Linked DNA regions of Aliamphritea hakodatensis. Each later gene encodes a partner of the first gene's protein in a complex. Links are inferred from orthologs where the notes say so. Each region holds a gene or a part of one and is shown on either strand. Other genes may lie near its edges.

What was found.
Region 2: the proteins of tsaD (region 1) and tsaE are in contact, whole or in part, in a crystal structure (PDB 6N9A), measured with the Thermotoga maritima proteins. The link is inferred for Aliamphritea hakodatensis from one-to-one orthologs. Residues at the interface, in WP_004082750.1 of Thermotoga maritima: Cys10, Asp11, Arg49, His50, Leu82, Gly84, Gly135, Gly136, Glu154, Thr155, Leu156, Asp157, Asp158, Ser159, Glu162, Asp165, Lys166, Arg169, Leu170, Tyr175, Lys213, Thr214, Leu217, Tyr218, Gln221, Arg222, Asn324; in WP_004082108.1 of Thermotoga maritima: Leu37, Gly38, Lys46, Lys57, Val59, Lys60, Ser61, Thr63, Phe64, Thr65, Leu66, Met67, Val69, Pro71, Tyr82, Arg83, Leu84, Asp86, Asp88, Phe89, Asp93, Ile128, Asp130, Glu131, Arg134.

The regions. Positions count from the first base shown.
Region 1 is NZ_AP025281.1:914,249-930,592, forward strand. The notes cover bases 1,927-4,775. They hold tsaD (tRNA (adenosine(37)-N6)-threonylcarbamoyltransferase complex transferase subunit TsaD), read left to right. Parts: upstream 1,927-2,762; coding sequence 2,763-3,788; downstream 3,789-4,775. Other genes in these bases: PCI15_RS04130 (GatB/YqeY domain-containing protein), read right to left, coding at 1,927-2,157; rpsU (30S ribosomal protein S21), read right to left, coding at 2,269-2,484; plsY (glycerol-3-phosphate 1-O-acyltransferase PlsY), read right to left, coding at 3,793-4,383; folB (dihydroneopterin aldolase), read left to right, coding at 4,676-4,775. Also shown: dnaG (DNA primase), read right to left, coding at 1-1,610; more of PCI15_RS04130, read right to left, coding at 1,708-1,926; more of folB, read left to right, coding at 4,776-5,032; folK (2-amino-4-hydroxy-6-hydroxymethyldihydropteridine diphosphokinase), read left to right, coding at 5,032-5,541; PCI15_RS04160 (LemA family protein), read left to right, coding at 5,575-6,171; PCI15_RS04165 (M48 family metallopeptidase), read left to right, coding at 6,184-8,079; PCI15_RS04170 (tRNA nucleotidyltransferase/poly(A) polymerase-related protein), read right to left, coding at 8,042-9,142; thiosulfate sulfurtransferase GlpE, read right to left, coding at 9,145-9,471; PCI15_RS04180 (symmetrical bis(5'-nucleosyl)-tetraphosphatase), read right to left, coding at 9,476-10,294; apaG (Co2+/Mg2+ efflux facilitator ApaG/CorD), read right to left, coding at 10,306-10,692; 16S rRNA (adenine(1518)-N(6)/adenine(1519)-N(6))-dimethyltransferase RsmA, read right to left, coding at 10,697-11,506; 4-hydroxythreonine-4-phosphate dehydrogenase PdxA, read right to left, coding at 11,556-12,557; PCI15_RS04200 (peptidylprolyl isomerase), read right to left, coding at 12,557-13,861; PCI15_RS04205 (LPS-assembly protein LptD), read right to left, coding at 13,851-16,307.
Region 2 is NZ_AP025281.1:1,130,390-1,142,441, reverse strand. The notes cover bases 84-2,859. They hold tsaE (tRNA (adenosine(37)-N6)-threonylcarbamoyltransferase complex ATPase subunit type 1 TsaE), read right to left. Parts: upstream 1,822-2,859; coding sequence 1,345-1,821; downstream 84-1,344. Other genes in these bases: PCI15_RS05170 (NAD(P)H-hydrate dehydratase), read right to left, coding at 1,848-2,859; PCI15_RS05180 (N-acetylmuramoyl-L-alanine amidase family protein), read right to left, coding at 84-1,330. Also shown: more of PCI15_RS05180, read right to left, coding at 1-83; more of PCI15_RS05170, read right to left, coding at 2,860-3,407; tRNA epoxyqueuosine(34) reductase QueG, read left to right, coding at 3,452-4,585; PCI15_RS05160 (methyl-accepting chemotaxis protein), read right to left, coding at 4,617-6,935; orn (oligoribonuclease), read right to left, coding at 7,425-7,967; small ribosomal subunit biogenesis GTPase RsgA, read left to right, coding at 8,135-9,157; PCI15_RS05145 (HDOD domain-containing protein), read left to right, coding at 9,259-10,854; PCI15_RS05140 (sulfurtransferase), read left to right, coding at 10,885-11,703; asd (archaetidylserine decarboxylase), read left to right, coding at 11,794-12,052. UniProt on the Escherichia coli protein: Required for the formation of a threonylcarbamoyl group on adenosine at position 37 (t(6)A37) in tRNAs that read codons beginning with adenine.

The DNA.
Region 1 (16,344 bases):
TGTAGCAGTATAGAGATGGCGCTGCTCGCCGGTGTAATCCGGATGTTCAGGTCCTGTGGGGGACGGAACTCCTGTTTGTCCTGACGGAAATTCTTGTTCTTGAACTTGCCTTTTCCTTTGTTGCCCCGGCCTTTTTTCTTTGCAGAAAAGTCACCGTTACCCTGATGGTTATTGTCATAACCTGAGTAATCGTTTTCGTAATAGCTGCCGCCCTGATCATATTCCGGTTGCGGATAATCATCATATTGCATGGCGGGTTCATAGTCGTAGCTTTGAGAGGCCGGTTGCTGGGGCGTTTTTGTTGCTTCCTGCAGGTTGGTAATGCTGTTCAGCTGCTCGAAGCTGAGCCCGGTCAGTTCGCTGATCTTTTCCTGCATCATTTGTTGGAGAATGCTTGGTTGCATCAGTTGAATCATTGGCAGTGCCTGATTACTGAAGCTGGCGCGGCCGTCGAGGCTGTTCAGGTCAGCATCTTCTCCTAGGGTGCGGAAGAAAAAGTCCGACAGAGGCAGTGCTTCCTGCAGGCGTTGCTCAAAATTTTCAGTGCCTTCCTGCCGAACCAGGCTATCCGGATCTTCACCGTCCGGTAAAAACAGAAAGCGGGCCTGTTTGCCATCGGTAATGACCGGTAACGTAGTTTCCAGCGCGCGGCTGGCTGCCTTGCGGCCGGCCTGATCGCCATCGAAACAGAAGATGACTTCATCGACCATTTTGAAAATGCGTTCCAGATGCTGGGCCGTGGTTGCGGTACCCAGAGTGGCAACCGCATAGCTGATGCCGTACTGAGCGAGACCTACGACATCCATATAGCCTTCGACAATGATCAGTTTTGTCAGCTGCTGATTAAACTTGCGGGCTTCATAGAGGCCGTAAAGCTCGCGGCTTTTATGGAAGGTTTCGGTTTCCGGTGAGTTCAGGTATTTGGGTTTTTCATCTCCAAGTACCCGGCCACCGAACGCAATAACCCGGCCCCGCATATCGCGGATAGGAAACATGATCCGGTCGCGAAAACGGTCGTAGTAGCGATCGCTTTCTTCTTTGTGGATCAGCATGCCGGCCTGCTCCAGCCGGGGCTTATCTGCCTCGGTCTGGGTCAGCTTTTTCAGCAGGTTATCCCAGCCGGGCGGGGCGTATCCAATGCCGAAAAGAGCGGCAATCTTACCTGTCAGTCCCCGGCCTTTTAGATAGTCGACGGCTTTGGCTTTCTGGCTGTGTTGCTTAAGCTGTTCCTGATAAAAATCAGCGGCTTCTTCCAGCAGGGCAAAGATATCTTTACGCCGCAGTTCCCGCTGATGATCAACTCTGGATTCGTCCCGGGGGACTTCAACGCCAGCCAGTTTGGCAAGCTCTTCCACTGCTTCGGGAAAGCTCAGCCGGTCGTGTTCCATAATAAAGCCCAGAGCGTTGCCGCCGGCGCCACAGCCAAAGCAGTAATAAAACTGTTTTTCGTTGTTGACGGTAAACGAAGGGGATTTTTCTTTATGAAACGGGCAAAGGCCTGAGTAGTTTTTGCCGGTACGCTTGAGTTTTACCCGTGACTCGACAATGTCCAGCACATTAATGCGGGCGAGCAAATCATCAATGAAGGATTGTGGGATTTTTCCTGCCATAGGACATTCGCCTGGGTAACCAATTACCGGGTATGTTAGCGGTTAAGGGAATGCTTGTCAGTAAGACTGGTCTGCCAGAAACGGGCTGGCAAAGGGCTCAGGAGGTCAGGCGGCTTTTAACCAGCTGGCTGATCGGACCCATGTCGGCACGGCCCTGTACCTGCGGTTTAACCAGTGCCATTACTTTACCCATGTCCTGCATACTTTGTGCCTGGGAATCAGTGACAGCCTGATCAATGATGCTGATGAGCTCAGCTTCTGAAAGTGCCTGAGGCAGGAACTCTTTAATTACAACAAGTTCCTGCTTCTCAATATCGGCCAAATCATTTCGGTCAGCCGCTTCAAACTGGCTGATCGAATCGCGACGCTGTTTTTGCATTTTATCCAGCGTGGCGACAATACGGGCATCGTCAGGTGTAATCCGCTCATCGACTTCGATGCGCTTGATTTCAGCCAGAATCATACGGATGGTTGCCAGGCGATCTTTTTGCTTGGCGCGCATTGCAGCTTTCATCTCATCACTGATGCGTTGCTTCAGGTCAGACATCGTTGCTCCGTAGAAATTCTTAAGTGACTTTTCGATAGTAAAGTCAGGTCTTTTGCAGTTGCTCAGGACCTGACTTAATCCGTTGTCGCTATGCGACGAACCCGCCGATGATCAGTACAGACGTACGCGACGCTGGTTTTCGCGCTGAACTTTTTTCAGGTGGCGCTTTACAGCAGCAGCAGCTTTACGCTTACGAACAGAGGTTGGCTTCTCGTAGAATTCACGACGACGCACTTCAGCCAGTACACCTGCTTTTTCGCAAGAACGCTTGAAACGACGCAGAGCTACGTCAAATGGCTCGTTTTCTTTAACTTTAACTGCTGGCATATTAAATACCTTACCTTCCTTAAAAAATTTAATCTGATGTGGCCGAGTTTAGACTCAGCTGGCCAATAAGGGCGAACATTCTATTCTGATGCAATGGCACTGTAAAGGCTAAATGCGATGAAATCTTCTCTAAATTGAAGCATAATGGCGCCGCTTTTTATGCCGCTTGGGCAAAGTCCGCGGCATCTTACAGTAAAGTCCGGATAAGAGCAGGCTGAATTTGATTTTTTTGGCCTGAAAAGCATTTTTTAGTCATTTTTTAACCTGTGGAAGCCAGCATGCGTGTATTGGGTATTGAAACTTCATGTGATGAAACCGGCGTAGCGATCTACGACACCGATAAAGGTTTATTGGGTGATGCTTTATACAGCCAGGTGGCAATGCATGCTGAATATGGCGGTGTTGTGCCTGAACTGGCCTCCCGGGACCATGTGCGCAAACTGTTACCGCTGGTTCGCGAAACTTTGCAGCAGGCAGGCACGACGCCTGAGCAACTGGATGCAGTCGCTTACACCGCAGGCCCGGGGCTGATTGGGGCGCTGATGGTCGGTGCCGCAACCGGCCGGGCGATGGCACTGGGCTGGGGGATTCCTGCGCTGGGTGTACATCATATGGAAGGACACCTGCTGGCGCCTATGCTGGAGGAGACGCCGCCGGCGTTTCCGTTTGTGGCGTTGCTGGTTTCCGGCGGCCACACCCAGTTAGTCCGGGTAGACGCTATCGGTGAGTACAGTTTACTCGGTGAGTCACTGGATGATGCCGCCGGTGAAGCCTTTGATAAGGCTGCCAAGATGTTGGGGCTGGCGTATCCGGGCGGGCCGGAAGTTGCCCGTATGGCTGAGCTGGGCGACCGTAGCCGGTTTCGTTTTCCCCGGCCGATGACCGATCGTCCCGGTCTGGATATGAGTTTCAGCGGGTTAAAAACCTTTACGTTGAATACCAGCAACAAACTGCGGGTAGATGGAGAGCTGGCAGAGCAGGATCAGTATGATATTGCCGCGGCCTTTGAAGAAGCCGTAGTAGAAACCCTGGCAATCAAATGCCGCCGGGCCCTTCAGCAGACAGGCTTTAAGCAGTTGGTGATTGCCGGTGGAGTAAGTGCTAACCAGCGTTTACGCCGTAAGCTGGGTGATATGGTAGCCAAAGAAAAGGCTGAGCTTTTCTATGCTCGCCCCCGTTTCTGTACCGATAATGGTGCGATGATTGCCTTTGCCGGCGCGCAACGCCTACTGGCTGGCCAGCAAAGTGACCTGACCATCCTGGCTCAGCCACGCTGGCCGCTGGACACTCTGCCGGGTATCTGAGTTCTCAGGCTTTTTTCAGTAACTGGCTGATATTCTGATGATGACTGGCAAACAGGATGCAGGATATCAGCAGGCTGAGCAGTAGCCACTGAGGGGCAAGCAGCCAGGCAAACAGGGGAGTGAGCAGCGCCATGCCCAGCGCCGCCAGTGCGGATACTTTTAACAGTCCGATCAGTGCGAGCCAGCAGACTGCCTGTGCCAGCCCCAGGTGCCAGTCTAATGCCAGGCAGGCACCCACTGTCGTGGCAACACCCTTGCCGCCGCGGAACCGCAGGAAGACTGACCATATATGACCGCCCAGTACGGCGAGTACTGCCAGCGCCATCCAGACACTTGTTACAGCATTCGCGGATAACAGATATTGCGCCACCCCGATAGCGATCAGGCCTTTAAGCAAGTCGCCGGCCAGCGTCATCACTGCTGCTGCTTTGTTGCCAACTCTCAGTACATTGGTGGCGCCGGGATTACCTGAGCCTTTCTGGCGGGGATCGCTGATTTGCATGCAATGACAGACGATAACTGCAGTGGGGACAGAACCCAGCAGATAAGCGGCCAGCAAGATTGCAATATTGGTAGCGATATCAGGGCTGTTCATGGTCAGAACCGGTATTCATATGTTGTCCTATATACCGTGAATTGTGGAAAGATACAAACAGCTTGCCGGGATTTAGCGCATTATTCCGGATGCGGACGGTTTGGTATTTTCCGGTTTAGTATCAATGATGCGGGGCGGAAATAAGCAAGCTTCTGACCGCCAGACGTAATACACTGCCCGTATAACAGTATTGACATCCTGATGCCCTGTGTTGACTATCAGGTCATCCGGATATGCACTGCATTGACACATATTTTTTTAATTTGATTTATCAACAGGTTACAAAATTGTAATGGATATTGTTTATATTAAAGGTCTGGAGATTGAAACCATTATCGGTATTTACGACTGGGAACGGGAGATCCGCCAGCGTGTGGTACTGGATATTGAGATGGGGACCGATATCCTGTCAGCGGCTTCCAGCGAAGATGTGGATAACACGCTTAACTACAAAACTATCTCTGAACGGTTAATCGATTTTATTGCCAACAGTGAGTTTCAGTTGATCGAAACCATGGCTGAGGAAGTGACCAGGATTCTTGCCAACGAGTTTGGCGTGCGCTGGGTGCGTTTGCAGCTGGGTAAACCGGGGGCAGTACCGGCGGCTCAGGATGTGGGTATCATTATTGAGCGGGGAGAACGTTTTTAATGGCAAAAGTATTCGTCAGTATCGGCAGCAATCAGGATCGTGAGCACAATATTAGCGGCGGTCTGGATGCTTTGCAGGCAACATTCAGTGAGTTGCGCTTGTCGCCGGTCTATGAAAGTGATGCTGTCGGTTTTGACGGTGCACCCTTTTATAATCTGGTGGCTGAGTTCACGACTGACCTTGAACTGGCGGCGCTGAATGCGACGCTGAAAGACATTGAAGATCAGCATGGCCGTTGCCGCAAGAGTGACAGCCTGGGCAGGACGCTGGATATTGATATCCTTACTTATGATAATCTCATCGGTGATTTTAACGGTGTTCAGTTGCCCCGTGCCGAAGTGCTGGTGAACAGCTTTGTATTGCGGCCTTTGGCAGAACTGTCGCCAAAATCACGTCATCCTGAGTCCGGTGAAACCTATCAGGACTTATGGCGGGACGCTGATAAGGACAGGCAGCCGTTAGCGGCGGTGGACTTTATCTGGCAGGAAAAACAGCTTTCAGCGGTTTAAAAAATCAGTTAATTCGGCTTAGGGAGTGGCGTTATGGATCTGACAACCATTATCAGCATTGTTGTTGCAGTGATTGTTATTGGCTATCTGATTGCAGTGTTTAACAGTCTGGTCAGCCTGCGTAACCGGCATCAGAATGCGTTTTCGCAAATAGATGTGCAGTTAAAGCGCCGCTATGACCTGATACCAAATCTGGTGGAAACGGCTAAGGGGTATCTCAAGCACGAGCGTGAAACGCTGGAAGCGGTTATCAGTGCCCGGAATCAGGCCCGGGCAGGGCTGGACAGTGCTATGGCCAGTGCTCAGAGCGCCGGCTCACTGCAACAGCTGGGCATGGCTGAGTCCGGTTTACAGGCTGCGCTGGGACGCTTTAATCTGGTGGTTGAAGATTACCCAGAGCTGAAAGCCGACGGTCAGATGCAGCAGTTAAGCGAAGAGCTTACGTCGACCGAGAACCGCGTTGCGTTTGCCCGTCAGGGATTTAACGATGCGGTGACCGATTACAACGAATATAAACAGAGTTTTCCACCGGTGATTCTGGCAGGCCTGTTTGGTCATAAAGCCGATGCCAGTTTGCTGGAAATGGCCGACCGGGAACAGATCCAGAAAGCACCTGAAGTCAGCTTCTGACGCTAAAGCCGGATGAACTTCTATGAAGCACAGGCGCTGGCCGGTAAGCGAAGTTACTGGCTGGTCGCACTGTTCCTCGGCATTACCTTCCTGATTATCGGGCTGACCACTTTATTTGTGGTGACCTGGCTGTGGTTTGATGACGGCGGTTATTACAATCAGCAGGCAGAACTGCTTGAGTATTTTACCGTGCAGCGGTTTGCCTGGGTTGCGGTTGCGGTTTGCAGTGGCCTGATCATTACCGCCTGGCTGAAGTGGCACGAAGTCTGTCGTGGGGGCGCAGCCATTGCCGAATCGATGGGGGCCACCCAGGTATTACCCGTCACCCGCTATGCCGAGCAACGGCGCTTGCTGAATGTTACCGAAGAAATGTCTATTGCGGCGGGTATTCCGGTACCTCCGGTGTATCTGTTGACCCAGGAAGCCGGGATCAATGCATTTGCTGCCGGTCTGCGGCCTTCTGATGCTGTCGTGTGTGTCAGCCAGGGAGCATTGGATCACCTCAGCAGAGATGAGTTGCAGGGGGTGGTGGCGCATGAAATCAGCCATATCTTTAACGGTGATATGCGCCTGAATATGCGTTTGCTGGTGTTGCTGCACGGGTTGATGTGGATCGGTGAGATTGGCCGTGAGCTGCTTTACAGCCGGACATCTGTCCGGGCGAAACCCTTTGGTTTGGGCTTGTTTGCCATCGGCTGGACAGGCATTGCCGGCGCCAGAGTCATTAAAGCCGCTGTGGGGCGACAACGGGAGTTTCTGGCGGATGCAGCAGCGGTACGGTTAACCCGTAACCCGGCGGGTATTGCCGGTGCCCTGAAGGCGATTGGCAGTATAAAGAGCAGCAGCCGGGTCGAGAATCACCGCTGTCATGAAGCCAGTCATCTGTTTTTTGCCAATATTAATGGTGCGGCGATGAGTTTGCTGGCGACGCATCCGCCGTTGCGGCAACGTATTCAGGCAATTGAACCGAACTGGGATGGCTGTTTTTCTGAAGATCGCTGGCAGCAGGCCAGAGAGCAGGTTAAAGAGCATGATGGTGACCGCAAACAGCAGGTGCTGGGGGCGGTGACCACCATGATACTCAGCAGTGCGGTGCTGGATGTGGCCGGGGTTTCGGATTTGGATCTGGTGTCTGAAACCGAATTGCCGGATACGCTGGCAGACATTGCCCACGACGCTTTTGCTGCCCGGGCCATCCTCCCGGTGTTGCTGCTGGCGCCGGATATATCTTTGCGTGAACAGCAGATGTATCTGTTATCTGAGTTTGATCCGGCGCTGGCTGAACAGGCAGAAACACTCACAGAAATGCTGAAAGACGTGTCCCGCGGCGCTTATTTACCCTGGGTGCTGATGGCAATGCCAGCCCTCAAGCTGCAGTCAGCAGAGCAGTATCGTGGTTATAAGCGTGTGCTGATGAAGCTGATCAGGGCCGATAAACAGATTGATCTGTTTGAGTGGTGCCTGTATCAGTTAACCGGCCACTACTGTGATGGTCACTACGGTATACGCCGCCGGGCGCGGATGCTGGAACAGTCTGAAGATGATCAGGCCGGGGCATTTGAACGGGTCGCATCCATGCTTGTCTGGCACGGAAGGCAGTCAGACAGCAGTGGGGCTGATCTTGAACGGCACTTTAATCTGGCGGCCAATACCGCCGGCTTTTACAATATTGAGTTGTTACCTCAGCAGCCCAGCGCTGAAACTGAGCTTAAGGCATTCAGTGAGGCGGTATTCATTCTTGCGGCGGCGGGGCCGTTACTGAAATCCCGCTATCTTAAGGGGCTGGTGCGCTGTGCCCGTCAGGACGGTAAAGTCTCTGTGGTCGAACGTGAGTTACTGACAGCCGTGGCTGCCGTAATGGAATGTCCGCTTATTGGCCTTGAGGATGACTGGCCTGTTCGCAGATAGTGAGCTGACGCCGCCTGATTTCCTCTCCCAGTGCCTTGCCTTTAAAACCCTCTGCCATGATTTCCCGGGGCGTTATGCTGCCCAGTTGGGTCAGGAGGTCCGGAAGCTGAACTTCAGCAGCCAGGGCTTGCTGATCATTGAGTATTCTGCAGGCCGTGAACAGATTGTGTAACCGTTCCGGACGGCGGAGTAAATCTAAATCCAGAATTAACTGCAGGCGGGCATCGGATGTCAGGTGGGGAAAGTTAAGCAGATCGTCGGCACCGCGGAACAGCTGCAGGGCCAGGTCACGAAACAGGTTCGGTAACCGCTGCCGTTCACTGAAGGTCTTAATGACTGAGGCGTCAGTAGCTGTTTTAAGTAACAGCAGGGCGCAGCGGACTTCAGCTGATGCCGATGTATTCAGAAGTAGCAGTTCTGCAGGGCGAATGGGCAGCTCAGGGAACAGCTTGCCGTTGGCGTGAGAGTCTTCCAGTATCCGGAAAAATGTTTGCGGGCTTTGTTCGCCCAGTGCCCGCTGCATTTCCTGCCAGACCCTTTCCGGGGTGAGAAACTCAAGTTCGTCACTGCTGGCCAGTTGTTGCATCAGCGCCAGTGTTTCCGGTGCCAGGGTGAAGCCCAGATGGGCGTAGCGTGCGGCGAACCGGGCGACACGCAACACCCGTAGCGGGTCTTCAGCAAATGCGGGGGATACATGGCGCAGAATGCGCTGTTGCAGATCCTGCTGACCATTATACGGGTCGATAATCTGACCGTCGGCGCTTTCAGCCATAGCGTTGATGGTCAGGTCGCGGCGCAGTAAATCCTCTTCAAGGGTGACATCCGGGCTGGCATGATACTGAAAGCCGGTGTAGCCCTTGCCTGATTTACGTTCCGTGCGGGCCAGTGCATATTCTTCTCCGCTGTCCTTGTGGATAAATACGGGGAAGTCCTGGCCGACAGGCCGGAAGCCTTGCTGTAACATGATTTCCGGTGACGCACCGACCACGACCCAGTCCCGGTCATACACCGGATACCCCAGAAGTTTGTCGCGAACCGCGCCGCCCACCAGATAGACCTGCATATTTATGCTTCCGGGGCGCTGCACATTTCAGGCTTGTTTGCCTGCCAGAGCTGGTAGCCGCCGTCGAGGCTGTATACCTGATCAAATCCCTGGCCAATCAGCAGTTGTGCCGCAGACTGGCTACTGTGACCGTGGTAACAACAGACAATGACCGGTTGATCCATATCCGCTGAGGTAATAAAGGTATGCAGGGTTTCATTGCTCAGATGGCTGGCGCTGACAATGTGTCCGGCGGCAAAACTTTGCGGGTCGCGAATATCCACAACGACGGCGCCGTCTTCCATCAGGGCAACTGCCTGTTCGATATTAATACACTGATAGGTTTCCATTGCTTTACTCCGGTTGTTTCAGGCTTGGGACACTGAATAGCTGCTGATCTTCAAGGCGCATGGCTGTCAGGGTATTACCCCATACGCAGCCGGTATCCAGGGCAAATACGTTATGGTGGTCGGCTTTGCCTTCCAGTGCAGCCCAGTGTCCAAAAATAATACGGTGCTTGTCGACGGTTTTTCCCGGATGTTCAAACCAGGGTAAAAAACCTTCCGGCTGGCTGCTCAGGGCACCCTTGGCGAGAAAGTCGAGCCGGCCTTTGTCGCTGCAAAAGCGCATCCGGGTGAAGTAATTGGTGATCATCCGCAGCCGTTCCCAGCCCTGAATAGATTTCTTCCAGCGGTCCGGCTTGTTGCCGTACATGTTGCGGAAATACTCAATGGCAAGGGTACTTTGCAGCACCTGTTCAACTTCTTTGGCACAGCTGCGGGCTTTCTTTAATGACCAGTTAGGCGGAATACCGGCATGCACCATGGTATAGCCAAGGGCTTCGTCATGAACCAGCAGGGGCTGGTGGCGTAACCAGTCCATCAGGTCGTCGCGGTCCGGGGCATTAAGAATTTCGTCGAAGGTATCGCTGCGCCGCTGAGTGGTGGTGCCGTAATGAATCGCCAGCAGGTGCAGATCATGATTGCCGAGTACAATTCGGGTCTGGCTGCCGAGTTCTTTCAGAAAACGCAGGGTTTCCAGTGACTTGGGTCCACGGTTAACCAGATCACCGGCAACCCACAGTGTGTCTTCCGGGCCGAAGCTCAGGGTGTCCAGCAGTTGGATAAGTTCGTCAAAGCAGCCCTGTATATCACCAATGGCGTAATGGGTCATAGCGGGCCTGATCAGTGCAGTGCGTTTGGCTGTGCCAGTGTGAACGGCGCAATTTCAGCATTGAAGGTCTGGCCGTCTTCGGCCTTCATTTCATAATGTCCCTGCATGCTGCCGACATTGGTGGCCAGTACTGTGCCACTGGTATAGCTGTAGCTTTCTGTCGGATCAATGACCGGTTGCTCACCGACTACGCCTTCCCCTTTGACTTCCTGTACCTGTTCGTCGCCGTCAACGATCAGCCAGCGGCGGTTAAGCAGCTGAACCGGCTGGCTGGCGTGGTTGGTGATGGTGATATGGTAAGAAAAAACAAAGCGTTTTTTATCCGGATCAGACTGCTCCGGAAGGTACGATGTTTCCACGTTAATGGCGATACTTTCTTGTTCTAATGCGGCAATCATCTGTTTAGTCGCTCTGTTTAGTGCTGATGAAATCACTGATGCGGATAAATTCCTGCAGGCTCAGACGTTCCGGGCGCAGGCCCGGGTCGATGTCCAGCGCCTGAATATCATCGGCACTGATCAGCGGCTTCAGGTTATTTCGTAAAGTTTTGCGACGCTGACCGAAGGCGGTTCTGACGACGACTTCCAGTTTATCAACATCCTTAGCCGGGTGGGGGACTTTTTTGTATGGGATCAGCCGGACGATTGTCGAGTCAACTTTGGGGGCCGGGTCAAACGCTTCCGGTGGCACAATAAAGAGTGGTTCTACGTGGCAGTAGTACTGCGCCATAATGCCCAGACGGCCATAAGCACTGTCCCCTGGCTGTGCTGCCAGACGGTCAACAACTTCCTTCTGCAACATGAAATGCATGTCTTCGATCTCTTCAGCATAGCTCAGCAGATGAAAAATCAGCGGCGTCGAGATGTTATACGGCAGGTTACCGACAACACGCAGTGGCTGCGGGGCCTGGTGCAGGGATGCAAAGTCAAACTTCAGGGCATCCGCTTCATGAATGTTGAATTTATCCGCGTAACTGAAGAACTTGGTACGCAGAATAGGAATCAGGTCCCGGTCCAGTTCCACGACATTCAGTTGCTGGCATTCGGGCAGTAATTCTTCAGTAATAGCCCCCAGGCCTGGGCCGATTTCTACCAGATGCTGGTCTTCCTGCGGTGCGATGGAGCGAATGATCCGGCGAATGATGCCCTGATCATGCAGGAAATTCTGGCCAAAGCGTTTGCGGGCTTTGTGGCCGACGGGTTTTTTACTCATGAATGACGTTCCGTTGGGGTTCTTTGTGGATAACTGAAGCAATGATAGCTCAGTTATCCTGATTGCTGTGGCTGGCCATTTCTGCCGCATAGTCGATGGCGGTCAGCAGGCTGCCGGTATCGGCCTTGCCGCTGCCGGCCAGATCAAGGGCGGTGCCATGATCCACTGATGTGCGGATAATGGGCAGGCCCAGCGTAATATTGACGGCGTTGCCAAAGCCTTTGTATTTTAGAACAGGTAATCCCTGATCGTGATACATCGCAAGGACAGCATCGGTTTGCTGCAGGTATTTTTCAGTAAAGAGGGTGTCTGCCGGTAGCGGGCCAGTGAGGTTTATACCCTCCTGACGCAGCTTTTCAAGGGCCGGTTCAATTGTTTCGATTTCTTCCCGCCCCATGTGTCCGCCTTCTCCTGCATGGGGGTTCAGGCCGGCAACCAGAATACGTGGCTGTTGTAAGCCAAAGCGTTGTTGTAAGTCCTGATGCAGTACCCGGATGACTTGCTGCAGTAAGGGGGCTGTAATTGCGCCCGGTACCTCCAGTAATGGCAGGTGGGTGGTGGCAAGCGCGACACGCAACCCTTGAGTTGCCAGCATCATAACGACTTTATCGCTGCCGGTCAGGGCTTCAAGAAACTCGGTGTGTCCGCTGAACGGAATGCCGGCATCGTTGATGATGCCTTTGTGTACCGGGGCGGTGACAATGGCAGAAAACTCACCGTTCATGCAGCCGGTCGTCGCCCGGGTCAGGGTGTCCAGTACATACTGGGCGTTGGCCGTATCGAGTTGTCCGGCTGTCACTGCGGTTTTACAGGGGACTGGGTCAACCCACAGACAGCCTGCAGGGGTGCTTTGTGCCGGCTCGCTGGCGTCGTACTGACGGATTTCCAGGGGGAGTTGCAGCTGTGCAGCCCGTTCAGCAAGCATGTGCGGATCGGCAATGGCAATCAGTTGTTGCTGATGGCCCTGCTGGGCAATCTGAATGCACAGATCCGGGCCGATACCCGAAGGTTCGCCCGGTGTCAGTGCTAACTTGAAGATCTGATCCGGCATTATTTCAGCTCAATATATGCCTTGGCACGGATCTCCCGTAACCAGTTCTGCAGCTCTTCGTTGAACTTGCGCTCACGGATGCTGGCCCGTGCCTGATTGGTCAGCATTTCTTCACCCAGATCCTGCTGGCGGCGGTCGGTTACCTCAAGAATGTGCCAGCCAAAACGGGTTTCAAACGGGATGCTGACTTCACCAACCGGTGTTTTACGCATGACTTCTTCAAATTCAGGGACCATCTGGCCTGGCTGAGCCCAGCCTAAAGCGCCGCCTTCTGCACCGCTGCCCGGGTCATCACTGAATTCTTTTGCCAGTTCGGCAAACGGTTCACCCAGTGCCAGACGGTTGTACAGGGATTTTATTTCCCGCAGCGTCTGGGCCTTGGAACGGATTTCAGTTGGCTTAAGCAGGATGTGGCGTACTTCGGTCTGATCGACCATTTGTACATTTCCCTGCTGGGTGTCGTTTACTTTAAGAATGTGAAAGCCGTTCGGGGTGCGAATAGGTGCTGTTACCTGGCCTTTTTCCAGAGCCCCGAGCGCCTGTGCGAAAGCAGGGGGTAGCTCAGCGGCTTTTTTCCAGCCCAGCTGACCACCTCTTAAGGCGTTATTTCCGGCGGAGCGTTCCAGAGCCAGTTCTGCAAAATCGGCACCGTTCTGTAATTCACTGCTGATTTCAGCGGCGATTTCAGCGGCCTGCTGGATGGTTGTAGCATCAGCCTGTGGCGGAACTTCAATCAGAATCAGGCTCAGGTTATAGCTTTTTGAAGCGGCCAGTTTTCCCTGATCTGAGCTGAGGAAGTTGTCAACTTCCTGCTGGGATACATTAATACGGCTGTTAACCAGTTGACGCTGGGTTTCACTGATCAGTAATTCCTGACGGATCTGGTTACGCACCTTAGCGTAGTCCTGGCCCTCAGCAATCAGGGTCTCACGGAACTGAGCCAGGCTCAGGCCTGACTGGCCGGCGATCCGGTTAAGGGCCGCATTGAGCTCGTTATCGCTGACGCGGATTCCCCGCTCATCAGCCAGTTGCATCTGGACCCGGTCGACAATCAGGCGGTTCAGTACCTGTTTACGCAGCGCTTCCGCCGGCGGCTGGGTCGCGTTACTGCGGGCCAGACGGTGCAGGATTATGTTTTCGCGGGCTTCCAGTTCACTTTGCATAATGATGTCGTCATTGACGATTGCAATCACCCGGTCCAGAGAGGTGGCAGCAAACGCTGACACAGATGCGCTGAGCGCGATAGCCGCCATTGCCGGCTTGATGAGCTTGGCCCCGAACGGGCGCATACACTTAATAGTCATTTTGTTTTTCACGTTCTTCAAAACCGGTAATGTTATCGAATAAGCCTTTGCCTTGGCCGAAAGCGCCCAGCCCTTTCAGGACAAACTGTATATAAATTCCGCTGTCCCTTTCGGTGCTGCCACTTGGCAGATACTCTCTGGCGGCAACCCGTACCTGCCAGCAACAGTCGGAGTACTCAACACCTAAGAGTGCTTCCGGGGTCGTATTGTTCCGGATATCTTCCTGCCAGCGTCCCAGAACGCTCCATTTTTTTGCAACCGGCCAGATAAATGACAGGTCTGCCTGTTCGCGGGTGTCTTCACGGTCACGGAAGCCCAGGCTGAAAACTTTGTTGACGTTCGGAGAGTAACTGAATTTAAGATTGTTTTCGATTAAATGATAGTCACTGGCGTCCAGTTCGCTGTCGTTGCTGATCCGCAGGGCGTCGGTTACATTCCAGCTGGCTTCAAGGGCAACATTGGAACGCTTGCTGGTGTCGGCTGCCGTGGTGCTTTCCAACTGAACTTCGCGGTCGGCAAAATAATGGGCCTGGGCAATGCCCAGCCGGGCCACTTCGCTGCCGTTGCTGCGGTAGAACCCGGAGCTCAGTCCCAGTGTCAGCTGTTGAGTATCACCGATCTTGTCATAACCACTGAAGCGGTTTTCCCGGAACAGAGAGCTGTATGTAAAGCTGTATTCGGCGGTATCAAAATTCGGAATGGCGGTCTGGTCTTCTTCAGGCACGTAGAGGGCAAACAGGCGTGGTTCCAGCGTCTGAATCATGCCGGATTCATTGACTGTACGCTCAAAGCTCAGGCCGCTGTCGACACTGAGCACGCCCACCGTACGGCTGATGCTGTCGGACTTGCCGGCCACCTGATCATCAAGCTTGTACTGTGAAGACCAGAGAGTGGCTTTGGGCGTTACGTAAGCCCAGGGCCAGCGGAACGGAATACTGACAGACGGCTGCAGGTGAACACGCTGACCATTCACACGGTCAACGCCGGTCAGGTTGTCGTTATCCCGTTCAAAGGATGTGAAGTCTGCCTGATAACTCAGCTCAAGATCAGAACCGTCTACCAGATCACTCTGGCTGCCTTGCAGGGAAATCTGTGGCAGCTTCCGGTAAGGCTGGGTGGCGTCGGTTATGGTCTGATAAGACTGAACACGGGTTGTCGCTGTCCAGTTATCGGTGACATAGCTTGCCTGGGCAATCTGGTCCAGATGGTCCTGCCGGTTTACTTCAAGGCCGGTGTTCAGATCGTTAAAGTAGTCGTCGTCACTGACCCGGGTGTAATCAATTGTTGAACGCCAGTTCCCCTGATAGCCGCGGTGCTCGGCGTCAACCAGCCAGCGGTCCTTGTCTGCTTTACGGTCGTTCGGCAGGTATGCGGTGCTCAGTACGTTATAGCTGTAGCTGTTCATGTACCGCAGTTCGTTATCCAGAGACAGGCCGCGGCTGCTGTACAGGTGCGGTGTCAGCGTATCGTCAATGTTTGGGGCGATATTAAAGTAATACGGGGTTGCCAGTTCCAGCCCGTCACCGTCGGAATAGCCCATGGTCGGGTAAAGGAAACCGGAGCGGCGCTTATCATCAATCGGGAAGGTGAAGTACGGATAGTAGAATACAGGTACGTCGCCAATGCGCAGGGTGGCATGTTTGGCAGTACCGAAACCTTCTTCCGGATCAAGCACGACTTCATCGGCGTTGATTTTCCAGCTTTCATCCCCCAGAGGACACTTGGTGTAGGAGGTGTCCTGCAGGTTGATTTTGCTGTCCGGCTGGCGGGTAATGCTCACCGCAGAACCCCGGATGCCTTGCTGATGCATGACATAATCAGCGGCTTCAATCCGGGTTTCGCTGGTATCTATATTGGCCTGGGCATTGTCACCCACAATCAGCAGTCCCGGCTCCCGGTATATCACATTGCCCTGCAGGGTTGCGGTATTGGTGGTTTCGTACAGGGTAGCTTCGTCACTGCTGATGGTGCGGTTGCCCTGACGGACACGTATATCACCCCGCATGGTGGATGTCTGGCCAATCTGAGTCAGGGACTGATCGGCATTGATGATGATTTCTTCTTCTTTACCTGCTTCTGCTACAGGATACTCAGGTTCAACATAGCGGCCGCACTGGCCGCCTTCACCCGGTTGCCAGTCCAGTTGCCGGGCTGCCAGGTCTGCTGCAGGGGCGTTCAGCACCGCTGCCTGAGATGCTTGCTGTTGCTTGTCTTCTGTGCGGATGGCCGCCGGTGCAACGGCCGGTGCTGACGCTGCCGGTGAAACATTGACTGATTCAGGTTGAGACACCGCTTCAGGTGTGTTCAGTGGCTGGGTCGGAACATTAGCAGGGTCAGAAAAAGCCGGTTCTGCCGGTGTATCGCTGCCGGCACATTGCCAGCTGCCGTCGGCCTGGGTCTGGCATTGCCATAAATCGGCGGGTGCGGCATATAACGAAGGCGACATAGCGGCAGCGACCGCTAAGGTAAGTAAATATGAAGAT
Region 2 (12,052 bases), 220 kb from region 1 along the record:
GCAGCACCTGACCAATCCGGATATGGTCCGCATTTTTCAGGCCGTTAGCTTTACGTAACGCTGCCATGGAAATACCGTTTCGGCGGGCAATCACCGATAAAGTATCCCCTCTGACAACCTTATATTTACCGGCGACAGACTTGCCTTTATTACCGCCCTGTTTTTGCCAGGCCAGATACGTAAGCGCCGGAGGCTTGGCCACGAAATGCGCCTTAATGCCGGCAAAAATCGCCTGAGCCATCTTCTTCTGATAGGACTTAGATTTCAGTTTCCGTGCTTCATCCGGATTGGTAATAAACCCGGTTTCCACCAGAATCGACGGAATATCCGGGGATTTAAGCACTACAAACCCGGCCTGTTCGACCCGCTTCTTATGCATTTTTGCAAAGCGACTCATATTTTTATGTACCGTTTCAGCAATCACCCGGCTGTCACTGCGGCTCGCCGTCATCGACATATCAAGCAGCACTTTTGCCAGCACATCGTCTTTATCTTCAAGGCTGACACTGCCAACACCGCCAATCAGGTCGGTACTGTTTTCCCGCTTGGCTAACCAGCGCCCCATTTCGCTGCTGGCCCCCCGCGGCGACAATACCCATACAGACGCCCCCTTGGCACGTTTATCCTTAAAACCGTCCGCATGGATAGACACAAACATATCGGCGTTATTTTTCCGCGCCCGGCTGGTGCGGCTGCGCAGGCTGATGTAATAGTCACCGTCCCGGGTCAGCTGTGGCGTAAAACCCGGCTCTTTCTGCAGCAGCTTCTTCAGTTCCCGGGCAATGCCAAGCACCACATCTTTCTCTCTCTCGCCCCGCGGCCCTACCGCGCCGGGATCATCGCCACCGTGCCCCGCATCAATGGCAATCACCACGTTGCGTAATTTATCCGGATTATTGGCTGTCGTTGTCGCCCGCTTAACGGTCTGGGCAACTTTCTCTGGCTGATAAAGATCCACCACCAGACGGTGGCCATATTTATCGTTAGGACTCAGGGCAAAACTTTTGGCACGAACATCCGACTTAAGGTCCAGTACGATGCGCAGGTCGTTTTTATCTTTAGCGCCGCTGCGAATACGCTGCACCGGGCTCTTGGTCAGATTCAGCTGGTTAAGGTCCGCCTTAAATTTAGCGTTATCCACATCCAGCACGATGCGGTCAGGATTCTTCAGGGTGAACAGCTTATGGTCCGCACTTTCACTGAGGTCAAAAACTAAACGGGCGTGATCCGGCGCAATCCACAGGCGTACGTTTTTAACATCGGCAGCACCAACCACAGCCGATAGTAACGTACACACAAATACCAGACTTAAACGAACAACACGCAACATACTCTGTCTCATCCTTACTCGGCAGTGGCCTGCAAATTCACTAACAACTGCTCCCCTTTCGCAGTTTGGGGCAACAGTTCAATCTCGCGCCCCTCCCCCTGTACAGTAATATTCAGTAATAAATCGGCAGGGGGTAACACACCTTCACCTTTTTCCGGCCATTCAATCAGACACAAAGCATCATCGTGGAAATAATCCCGGATTCCGAAATATTCAAGCTCTTCCGGATCTCCCAAACGGTAAAGGTCAAAATGATAAACGTCCCGGCCGATCAGTTCATAGGGTTCCACCAGTGTATAGGTAGGACTCTTAACCGCACCCTTATGCCCGGCCCCCTGAATGATTCCCCGGCACAGAGTGGTTTTACCCATCCCCAGATCACCATTAAGAAAAACCACACCACCGCTGGCGGACGCCGCCAGATTACTGCCAAAAGCCACCATGGCCGCTTCATCAGCGATAAAAAAACACTGCTGCTGATCACCTGACACCGTACTCACTTCCTTCACTTTGCCTGCTATTTAGGGAAAACGTTAACAACTTTCGGCAATTGTGCCAACAGATCAGTGGCTTGCATACCTCGCTGACCATTTTTTGCAGCCTCATCCGCCGCTTTTCCGTGAATATACACCCCAACACGGGCAGCATCGGTATATTCCAGCTTCTGCGCCAGCAACGCGCCTATAATTCCGCTAAGCACATCCCCCATCCCGCCACTGGCCATACCGGGATTACCCGCTGAGCACAGATGCATGGCGTCACCATCACAACTCAGGGTCCCTGCCCCTTTCAGCACCAGGGTACCGCCAAACCGGTCCTGCAGGGCTTCTGCCGCGGCAAAGCGGTCCGTCTGAACCTTTGGCACCGAGGTTTCCAGCAAACGGGCAGCCTCACCGGGATGGGGTGTCAGTAACCAGTTACTGTGCTTAGTGCCGTCCAGTTTGCCATTTATCACCAACAGGTTAAGCGCATCCGCATCCATTACCAGCGGCTTTTTATCAGATCCGCAATTATCCAGCACCGCCATCAGCAGCTGTTCCCCCCAGGCACTTTGCCCAAGGCCCGGACCAATCACTACCACTGACGCACGCTCAATCAGCACCGCCAGATCATGACCACTGCGTACCCCGTGAACCATGATTTCCGGTGCCCGGGTCAGCGCAGCAGTTACATGCTCTGCCCGGGTTGCCAGACTCACCAGACCGGCACCGGTCCGGCCCGCGGCCTGCGCGGCCATGATTGCCGCACCGCCCATGCCATAATCGCCACCGATCACCAGCACATGACCAAAGTGCCCTTTATGACTGGCAGCGCCCCGCGGCGGCAACAGCGCCGCCAGATCTTCCCGGCAGGTACGGAAACCACTGACCGGAATAGACTCATAGATATCATCCGCAATGCGCAGGCTGTCAAACTGCAGCTGACCGCAATAATCCACCCCTTCATGAGTGAGCATCCCCTGCTTCATGCCGATAAAGGTCACCGTATGATCGGCACGCACAGCATCACCCAGCACCGCACCGGTATCACTGCACAGACCCGAAGGTATATCCACCGCAAGCACGGGTTTGTCTGACAGATTGATCTGCCGGATCGCCCCCACAAAGGGTTCCGCCACAGCACCGTTAAGTCCGGTGCCGAGTAAAGCATCGACGATCACATCCCCCTGCAGGTTCATCCCCAAACGGTAACGGTGGCATTCAACCCCCTGATCACACATCCAGTCATAGGCCTGCCGGGCTTCGCCACGCAGCTGCACCGCAAAATCATCCAGTCTGGATACACAGACCACCTGCACCTGAATGCCCTGCTGCTGAGCCAGAGCCGCCATCACAAAGCCGTCACCGCCGTTATTGCCGGTGCCGCAAAGAATGCTCAGGGATTGTACATCCGGCCACTGGTGCATTAACCGGTCAAAGGCCACATGCCCGGCCCTTAACATCAGTTTAAAGCCAGGCATCCCGGCACTGATTGCTGCCGCATCCAGTGCCCGGGTCAGTTCAGCTGTGTATAATGCAGCGGGTAATTGCGAAGACTTAGCCACGGTATAAGATCTCGACTCGGAATTTGGCTTCATTATATCCAACCTACAGTAAAAACAGCTACTAAGACCCGGCCATAATGCATCAGGACTCAAAATCACTTGCCGCCCTCAGTCAGGCAATCAAAGCCGCCGCACTGGAACAGGGCTTTCAGCAATGCGGTATCAGCGATACCGACATCAGTCCGGAATCAGAGGCCTACCACCGCTGGCTTGAAAACGGCTATCACGGGGAAATGGGGTATCTGGAAAACAATATCGACAAACGGCTGGACCCATCGCTGCTGGTTGAAGGTACCCGCCGGGTCATCTGCGTCAGGATGAACTGCCTGCCACCGGATATTCAGACGCTGAAGATCCTTAAAAACCCGGATAAAGCTTACATTTCCCGCTATACCATGGGGCGTGATTATCACAAACTGATGCGCAAGCGCCTGACCCGGCTGGGCAAGGCAATCGAAACCTTAATCGGAGAGTTTGGCTACCGGGCCTTTGTCGACAGCGCCCCTGTACTGGAACGGCCACTGGCCCGCAAAGCCGGCATTGGCTGGCAGGGAAAACACAGCCTGATCCTGAACCGGGAAGCCGGCTCCTGGTTTTTACTGGGCGAACTCTTTGTCGACCTGCCCCTGCCGGTCGACGCCCCCTATGAAGAAGAACACTGCGGCAAGTGTCAGGCCTGCATCGATGTCTGCCCGACACAAGCCATTGTTGACCCCTATGTGGTGGATGCCCGGCGCTGCATTTCTTATCTGACCATCGAATACAACGGCAGCATTCCCACTGAACTGCGTCCACTGATGGGTAACCGGATATTCGGCTGTGATGACTGCCAGCTTATCTGCCCCTGGAACCGCTTTGCACAGGCCTCCGCAGAAGACGACTTTAAACCCCGCCACGGGCTGGATGATAAAAACCTCAGAGACTTACTTAACTGGGATGAAGCCACATTCCTCAAGCGCACTGAGGGATCAGCCATACGACGCAGCGGCTATCAGGGCTGGCAACGGAATATTGCTGTCGCACTGGGCAATGGCATAAACAGCCCGGAATCCAGAGCGGCGCTGCACAGCCTGCTCAGTAATCCCGACACCGGCGAACTGGTTAAAGAACACGCCCAGTGGGCGCTGGATCACCTGAGTAACCGTGAAGATTCTGCAGAAAATCCCCTGCCCATCGCAGCACACCCAAGAGCTGCTAAGCTGGCCGACTGACGCCGGCCAGCACAGATACATATTCAGGGCATCAGGTTTTAAACCGGCCCACAAGGCTGTGCAGACGGTCCGCCATCTGACTCAGTTTATCGGTATCGCCGGCCGATTCCTGCGCACTGTCCAGTGTGGTTTCAGACAGGGTATCGATTTCAACCGCGTTCTTCTCAATGTCCTTAATCACATCAAGCTGTTCATTCACGGCGGTCGCTATCTGCGTTTGCATCGCTTCCACGTCCGCCATCAGGCGCTTGGTTTCATCCAGCTCAGAAGCGGTTTCATTCACCATGGCGATGCCCCGTTCGGCATTTTCCATGGAGTCTTCCACCCGGCGAACAGAATCGTCTGCGGTTTCGCGCAGTTTCTCCATGGTTTCCTGAATATTCACTGTGGCTTCCTGAGTTCGGGAAGAGAGCGTGCGAACTTCATCTGCTACCACGGCGAAGCCCCGTCCCTGCTCACCGGCCCGGGCCGCTTCAATCGCAGCGTTCAGCGCCAGTAAGCTGGTCTGTTTAGCAATGTCATTAATGACTTCCAAAATGGAGCTGACCTGATCAATCTCGCCGGACAGCGCATTAATAGAGCTTGCTGATTCACGGGTAAAGCCCACTAACTGATCAATCTCATTCACAGAACGCTGGGCATTATCCGCGCCGCTGACCATCTTCTCACCGGCACTGACCATCGCGTTCAGCGTTTCATTACTGCTCTGCGCCACATGATCAATCGAATAAGAAAACTCGGTCATGGCCGTGACAATCAGCTCACTCATGGAGCGCTGCTGCCCCATGCGGGACGCAGTATCACCGGACTGCCGGGCCAGTTGATTGGTCACTTCCGTCAGGCTTTCAGCGGTTTCGCTGGCCTGTGCCACCACGCCGCGAATGTTGGCAACAAAGGCATTAAATGCCGTTGCCAGCTCACCGATCTCATCCTTGCGCTTAGCACTTGCCAGTTGGGTTGTCAGATCGCCATCGCCGTTTGCAATCTCCTGAAAAGACGTCACCAGTTCCCGCAGCGGATTCACCAGCAACCGTGACAACAACAGGCCAAACAACACTGCAGCAATCAACACCACCAGCACCACAACACCGCTGGTACGGGTAATCGAACCAAGGATCTGTTCTTCGCTGGCAAAGGCTTCTGAACTGCTCATTTCCGAAATCAGCGCCCAGCGTAATCCGTCAATTTCCACCGGGGTATACGCCGAAAGTACCTCTTCACCGTAGTAACCCTGCGCCCGGGTCACGCCGGTATCGCCCTGTAATGCCGCCTTAACTCCGTCGGAACTGACTTTTTGCAGCGCCACACCGGTTCGCCGGTTCTGAATCTGTTCAACGCTGTCCTGCCAGCCGGTGGCGGCAATTTCGCTAAAGTACTGATCCGCAGATTCAATCAGCCGGCGACTGTCGGTGCGTAACCGCTCATCATCGCCCACCAGATAGACTTCGCCACTTTTGCCCAGCCCCACATCTGCCCAGTGCTTATTACTGGTGAGGGCCATGGTTACCCGTTCAACCGGCAACCTGACCACCAGGGTGCCAACATTCTTGTCTTTCTCAAACACCGGGGATGAAAGAAATGCCGCCGGCGTCCCAAAATCTGCAAAGTAAGTATTAATGTCTGTCAGGTACACGTCACCGGCCGCACCGTCACGGGCTTTGTTCCAGGCCTGCACCAGGCCGTTATCGGAACCGGCGGTCAGGTCAGTGGCGTAATCCACATTCTTGGCCACCGAATACACAACCCGCCCTTCAGGGCTGACAATCAGTACATCCGGGAAACCAAACTCTTCCTGCAGACGGCGCAATCCGGGATGGTACTGGGAGTGGTATAAATCATAACGGGCATTGAATTTAGTAATTTTCTTTGCCTGATCCAGCGCCTGCTTTTCCCCTAAAGGATTTGGATTGGTGCTGATATAACGCATCTGAAAATAACGCGCCGGATCATCCAGCGCAGACTGGGCACTGCCGGCATCAGCGCCGTTGAATCCCGGATCACGCTGTTTGAATTCGTCAGCAAAGGCACCGCTATAGAAACTGTTCAGGTTTTGCTGCTGCTCATCATCAACCTTCTTATTCAGGTCAAACGAGCTGGAGAAGTAACCGGTGGCGACCACCGTCTGCTCATTGGCAGCAATGCTTTTTACCAAACTCTTCAGATCGCTGATGTAACTGACCAGCTGATCTTTTTTCATTTCCCGCACCGCAATCAGCTTGGCGGAGGCAGCATCATCAAGGGCAACGTTTACTTCGTTGGAGGTGGCGTACATTACAACTGCACTGGCGCAAATCAGGGGAATAATGCCAATCGATACAATGGCCAGTAAGATACGTGTCTTAATCGTCATACTGCTTCTCTCAATACTCGAAGCCGCCGACAGGGAATGTTTACGCAAATAACTACACGCACATCCGGCCCGGCAACAGCCACCGTTACGCACGTCCTTATGTCACTTCACCAGCGTCCGGCTGAGATTTATTGTTTTAGGAATAAAATGCGGCGGACACAGCGACATTTAACTTGTACCGGCAAGCCCCCTCAAGCCACCGGACAGATGCCTATTAATAAACCCTGTTTGAAAAAAAATATAAACCCTGCTGGCAGGCTGATAGTTGCAGTCCGGGAGAGATAAACAGCTTTATAAAAAAATAAACCCCGGACAAGCCGGGGTTCTGTACGAAAAAACAGCGCTAATAAAAACGCTTAACCTTTGAAATACTTAGAATAAAAGCGCCCAAAGTAATAGATATTAAAACGCTAAATTAGCAGCCACTCATTCTAAAGTTTAAGATACTCATTTTGGGCATTGGTTGCACAACCAACCAACATGACCCCATTACAGGTTAAAAAAGTGCTCCCGGTAATGTTTTAACTCATTGATGGAATCTTTAATGTCATCCATCGCCAGATGCGAGCCTTTCTTCTCAAAACCGTTCAGCACTTCCGGCCGCCAGCGGCGGGCCAGTTCTTTAATACTGCTGACATCCAGGTTACGGTAATGGAAGTAGCTTTCCAGCTCAGGCATATACTTCACCAGAAAACGCCGGTCCTGACCGATACTGTTACCGCATATCGGTGAAGCCCCCTGATCCACATACTGTTTGATAAACTCAAGGGTCTCTTCTTCTGCCTGGCGCTCACTGATCTGTGATGCCTTCACCCGGGCCGTCAGCCCGGAACCGCCATGCTGATTGGTACACCACTCATCCATCGCATCCAGCAACGCATCAGACTGATGCACCACCAGACTCGGCCCCAGCGCCAGAATATTCAGATCCGCATCGGTCACAATGGTGGCAATTTCGATAATTCGTTCCCGTTCAGGATCAAGACCGGTCATTTCCAGATCGATCCAGATCAGATTATCTTGCCTAGACATACGGCAATTCCCCTTAGATTTCAGCACTGTTATTTAAAAGTGTTATAGAATACCTTAGCAGGCCGCTGAAAAACTATCTGTGCGACACTCAGCACAGCAAAAACTTTGTTTTCGGCGACCCGGAATATAATCAGATTTTACTGTATCTATACGGCGCAACAAACTTAATGGCCAAACGCAAACTCACCCGCCGCCAGGCGTGGCGCATACAAAAGATTCAGGACGAACGTTCTGAACGGGCAAAGCGTAAGAACTCCAATATCGACCAGCAACTGGAAGGCGGTGACCTCGGCCCGGAACAACACGGCCAGATCATCTCCCATTTCGGCAGGCAGGTCGATGTAGAGGCACTGGAAGGCGAACACAGCGGCGAAATATTCCGCTGCCACATGCGCACCAACCTGAGCGCGCTGGTGACCGGCGATAAGGTTATCTGGCGTGCCGGCGCAGAACACGGCGTGGTGGTTGCAACAGAAGAACGCCAGTCAGTCCTCCAGCGGCCAAACAACCACGGCGAACTGAAACCGGTCGCAGCCAACATTGATCACATCGTTATCACCATTGCGGTGGAGCCGATGCCCCATTACAACCTGATCGACCGTTATCTGGTGGCTGCAGAAGTCAGCGGCATTGAACCGGTCCTGCTGGTCAATAAACAGGATTTGCTCAACGACGATAACCGGGAATACATCGAAGGGATGATCAGCCTGTATACCGATATCGGTTACAAGGTGCTGCAGGTATCCACTACCCGTGAAGACGGTCTGGATGAGCTTAAAGCCATACTCAACGGCCGGATCAGCGTTTTCGTGGGGCAGTCAGGAGTCGGCAAGTCCTCGCTGATCAATGCGCTGTTACCCGGGGTTGACCTTAAAGTCGGCGCCTTGTCGGAAGCTACCCGTAAAGGTACTCACACCACAACAACCGCCCGGCTGTTCCATTTCCCGGACGGTGGCGACCTGATCGACTCACCGGGGATCCGGGAGTTCGCACTGTGGCACATCGAAAAAGACCGCATCATCGAAGGTTTCACAGAGTTCACGCCGTTTCTGGGCCTGTGCAAGTTCCGTGACTGCCAGCATGAACAGGAACCTCATTGCGCCATAAAGCAAGCAATTGAAGACCATAAAATCAGTGCTCAAAGAGTAAATAGTTACAAACATATACTCACTTCGAGGGAAGAAACTTAACTATCTTGTAAATAAAAGGTTTAATGTGCCGAAAACCTCTCTTAACAAAGACTTAACCAGAGTGGTTTTCGTTTGATAAGTGACCGGCATCAGGACCATTAATGAGCACGATCCAGCCCTACGACGCAGAAGAATGGACGCAATACCTGACGGATAAAGATTTTTCCGTCCGGGCCAGCAGTCTGCGCCGCATTCAGAAGGCATTGCAGTCGGATAAAACATCCATGAAGGATCTTAACCGACTGATTAAAGCAGACCCTCTGCTCTGCCTGCATGTCGTTAAAGCCGCCAGTATCCTGCACGCCGAAAAAGGCTCCGTGGTCACCGGCGTCGAACATGCCATCAGCTCACTGGGCACTGACAACCTCGAAAACCTGATCAACGGCATGAAAGGCACCCGTCTGAATGCCCACAGCACCGCCGACAAAATGTACTTTCGCGCCACCGCCAACAGCCACCACGCCGCGGTTCAGGTCCGTTCCTGGCTGGAACGGGCCCGCAAAGGTATGTTTACAGAAGAAAGTTATCTTGCAGCGCTGTTTTACGGCATTGGCCACTGGGCGCTCTGGCACCATGCGCCGCTACACATGTCGCAGATGCAGATCAAGATCCGGGAACAGGGCAAAGACAGCGAGACCGTCGAACGGGAACTGTTTGGCTGCACCATTAAAGATATCTCCCACGGTCTGGCAGTATCCTGGAATTTACCGGAACTGGTACAAACCTCTCTGGCAGAAGACCTGCCGCTGAACAAACGCACCCTGATGAAACTGCATCAGCGCTCACTGGAAGATCCCCGTCTGCGGGGTGAAGAGCTGCGGGAACTGAACCATCTTGTCCAGCAGCGTTTCTTCCCGGTGAAACTGTCCAACTGGCTGGCGGGCACCGCCACCTTTGGCTGGCACAAACCCAACACCCTGCACATCATTGACATTGTCAGTGACTATCTGAAAAGTGAACTGGGTGCCACCATGGCGCTGCTACACCAGAACTGCGCCCAGTCATCCCGTGATTACTTTGTGGTCGGCACCCTGACACCGGCAGCCGAAATGCTGTTTATGCCGTCCAACAACAATCAGGGCGGTTACAAACTGTCGGAAACGGAATACAAATACTGCAGCAAGCATTTCCTGATCCCCCGGCCACGCAAAATTCAGACGGCGGTCGCCTCAGACTCCAACCTGAAAGATCCGGCCCTGATTGCCACCGTGAACGAACGCTTCCTGCAATACCCGGAAGATTATCAGCACCCCACGGAAGTACTGAAAGACCTGCTTAAAGTGCTGATTCAGGGTGTCGGTCTGGAACGGGTCAGCCTGAATACCGTCAATACCCAGAACCAGATCGTTAAAGTGATTCACAGCATTGGCTTCAATAAAGACAGTCCGCTGAACCAGTCCATGCATCAGATTGACGCGCAGAGCCTGTTCAGCCGACTGTATGACAAAGTCGCCTGCATCCTGGTGAATCAGGACAATACCCACCGGATCAGCAAAATGCTGCCCGACAGCTATAAGCAACACATTAATGATTCTAACTACTTGCTGATGTCAGTCTTTATGAACAGCAAGCCAGTTGCTATTGTCTATGCAGATATGGGCGAAGACGCCAGCCTGATAGAAACCGTACAGCACAAACAGTTTAAGCAACTCTGTACGGCAGCAACCAGCTGTCTGGCGGCACTGTCCAAGAATTAACTTTAATCCGCCTATTCCGGGATACTGTCTATGTCACTGCCTCTACTGGTTTCTCCTGCACAGCTTGCCGAACAGCTTGACCGCGATTCGGGTCAGATTGTCATCCTTGACCTCTCATCCGCTGAAAACTACGCCACCAAACACCTGCCCGGCGCCCGCCACATGGCACCGTCCGGGCTGCTTTGCGGTGAACAGCCGGTACCTAACAAACGGCCGTCAGACGCACAGCTCAGTACGCTGTTCGCGTCATTGGGGATCACGCCGGACAGTCAGGTTGTGGTCTATGACGATCAGATGGGCCCTCAGGCCGGCCGGATGATCTGGACCCTGCACGCCGCAGGCCACACCGCCTGCTCATTTCTGGACGGCCATCTGAAAGCCTGGGAAGACGCCGGCTTTTCTACCACTGCCGACGTGCCGCAATATGAGCCAACGGATTACCCGGTCAGCCTGGATACCCACAACCTGGCCGACATGGAATATATCCTCACCCATCTGAACAACCCTGAGCATTGCATTCTCGATGTCCGCTCCCCAGCAGAATACCGGGGCGAAAAAGTGGTCAACGCGGCAAAAGGCGGCCATATTCCCGGCGCAGTTAACTACAACTGGACCAATGCCCTGATCTCTGAACAGGACACCCGCCTGCGACCGGCAGCAGACATTCTTGCTGAACTTGCAGCGCTGGGGGTCACCCCTGAGAAAACGGTTATCACCCACTGCCAGACCCACCGGCGATCCGGTCTGAGTTATCTGTTCACTAAGCACCTTGGCTTTGAAAATGTCCGCTGCTACGATGGCTCCTGGTTTGAGTGGGGCAATCATCCAGGTACACCGGTTGAGCAGTAACCCCTTAAACACCGTTAAAAAATTTCGCTTACCCGCCGTCAGCCATCGCTTTCGGCGGGTAAACTTTGTTAAACGACCTGGATTATTTAAGTGAAAGATAAAATCTTCATCCTGTTACAACACCTCCTGCCACAGCATCTGTTGTCCCGTTTAGTGGGAAAACTGGCTGACTGCCGGACCAACTGGGTAAAAAGCACCTTTATCAGTTGGTTCGCCAAACGCTACAACGTCAATATGAGTGAGGCCGTACAGGAATCGCTGAATGCTTATCCGGACTTCAACAGCTTCTTCACCCGGGAAATAAAACTGGAACGCCGCCCACTGGCAGACACAGATATCATCAGCCCGG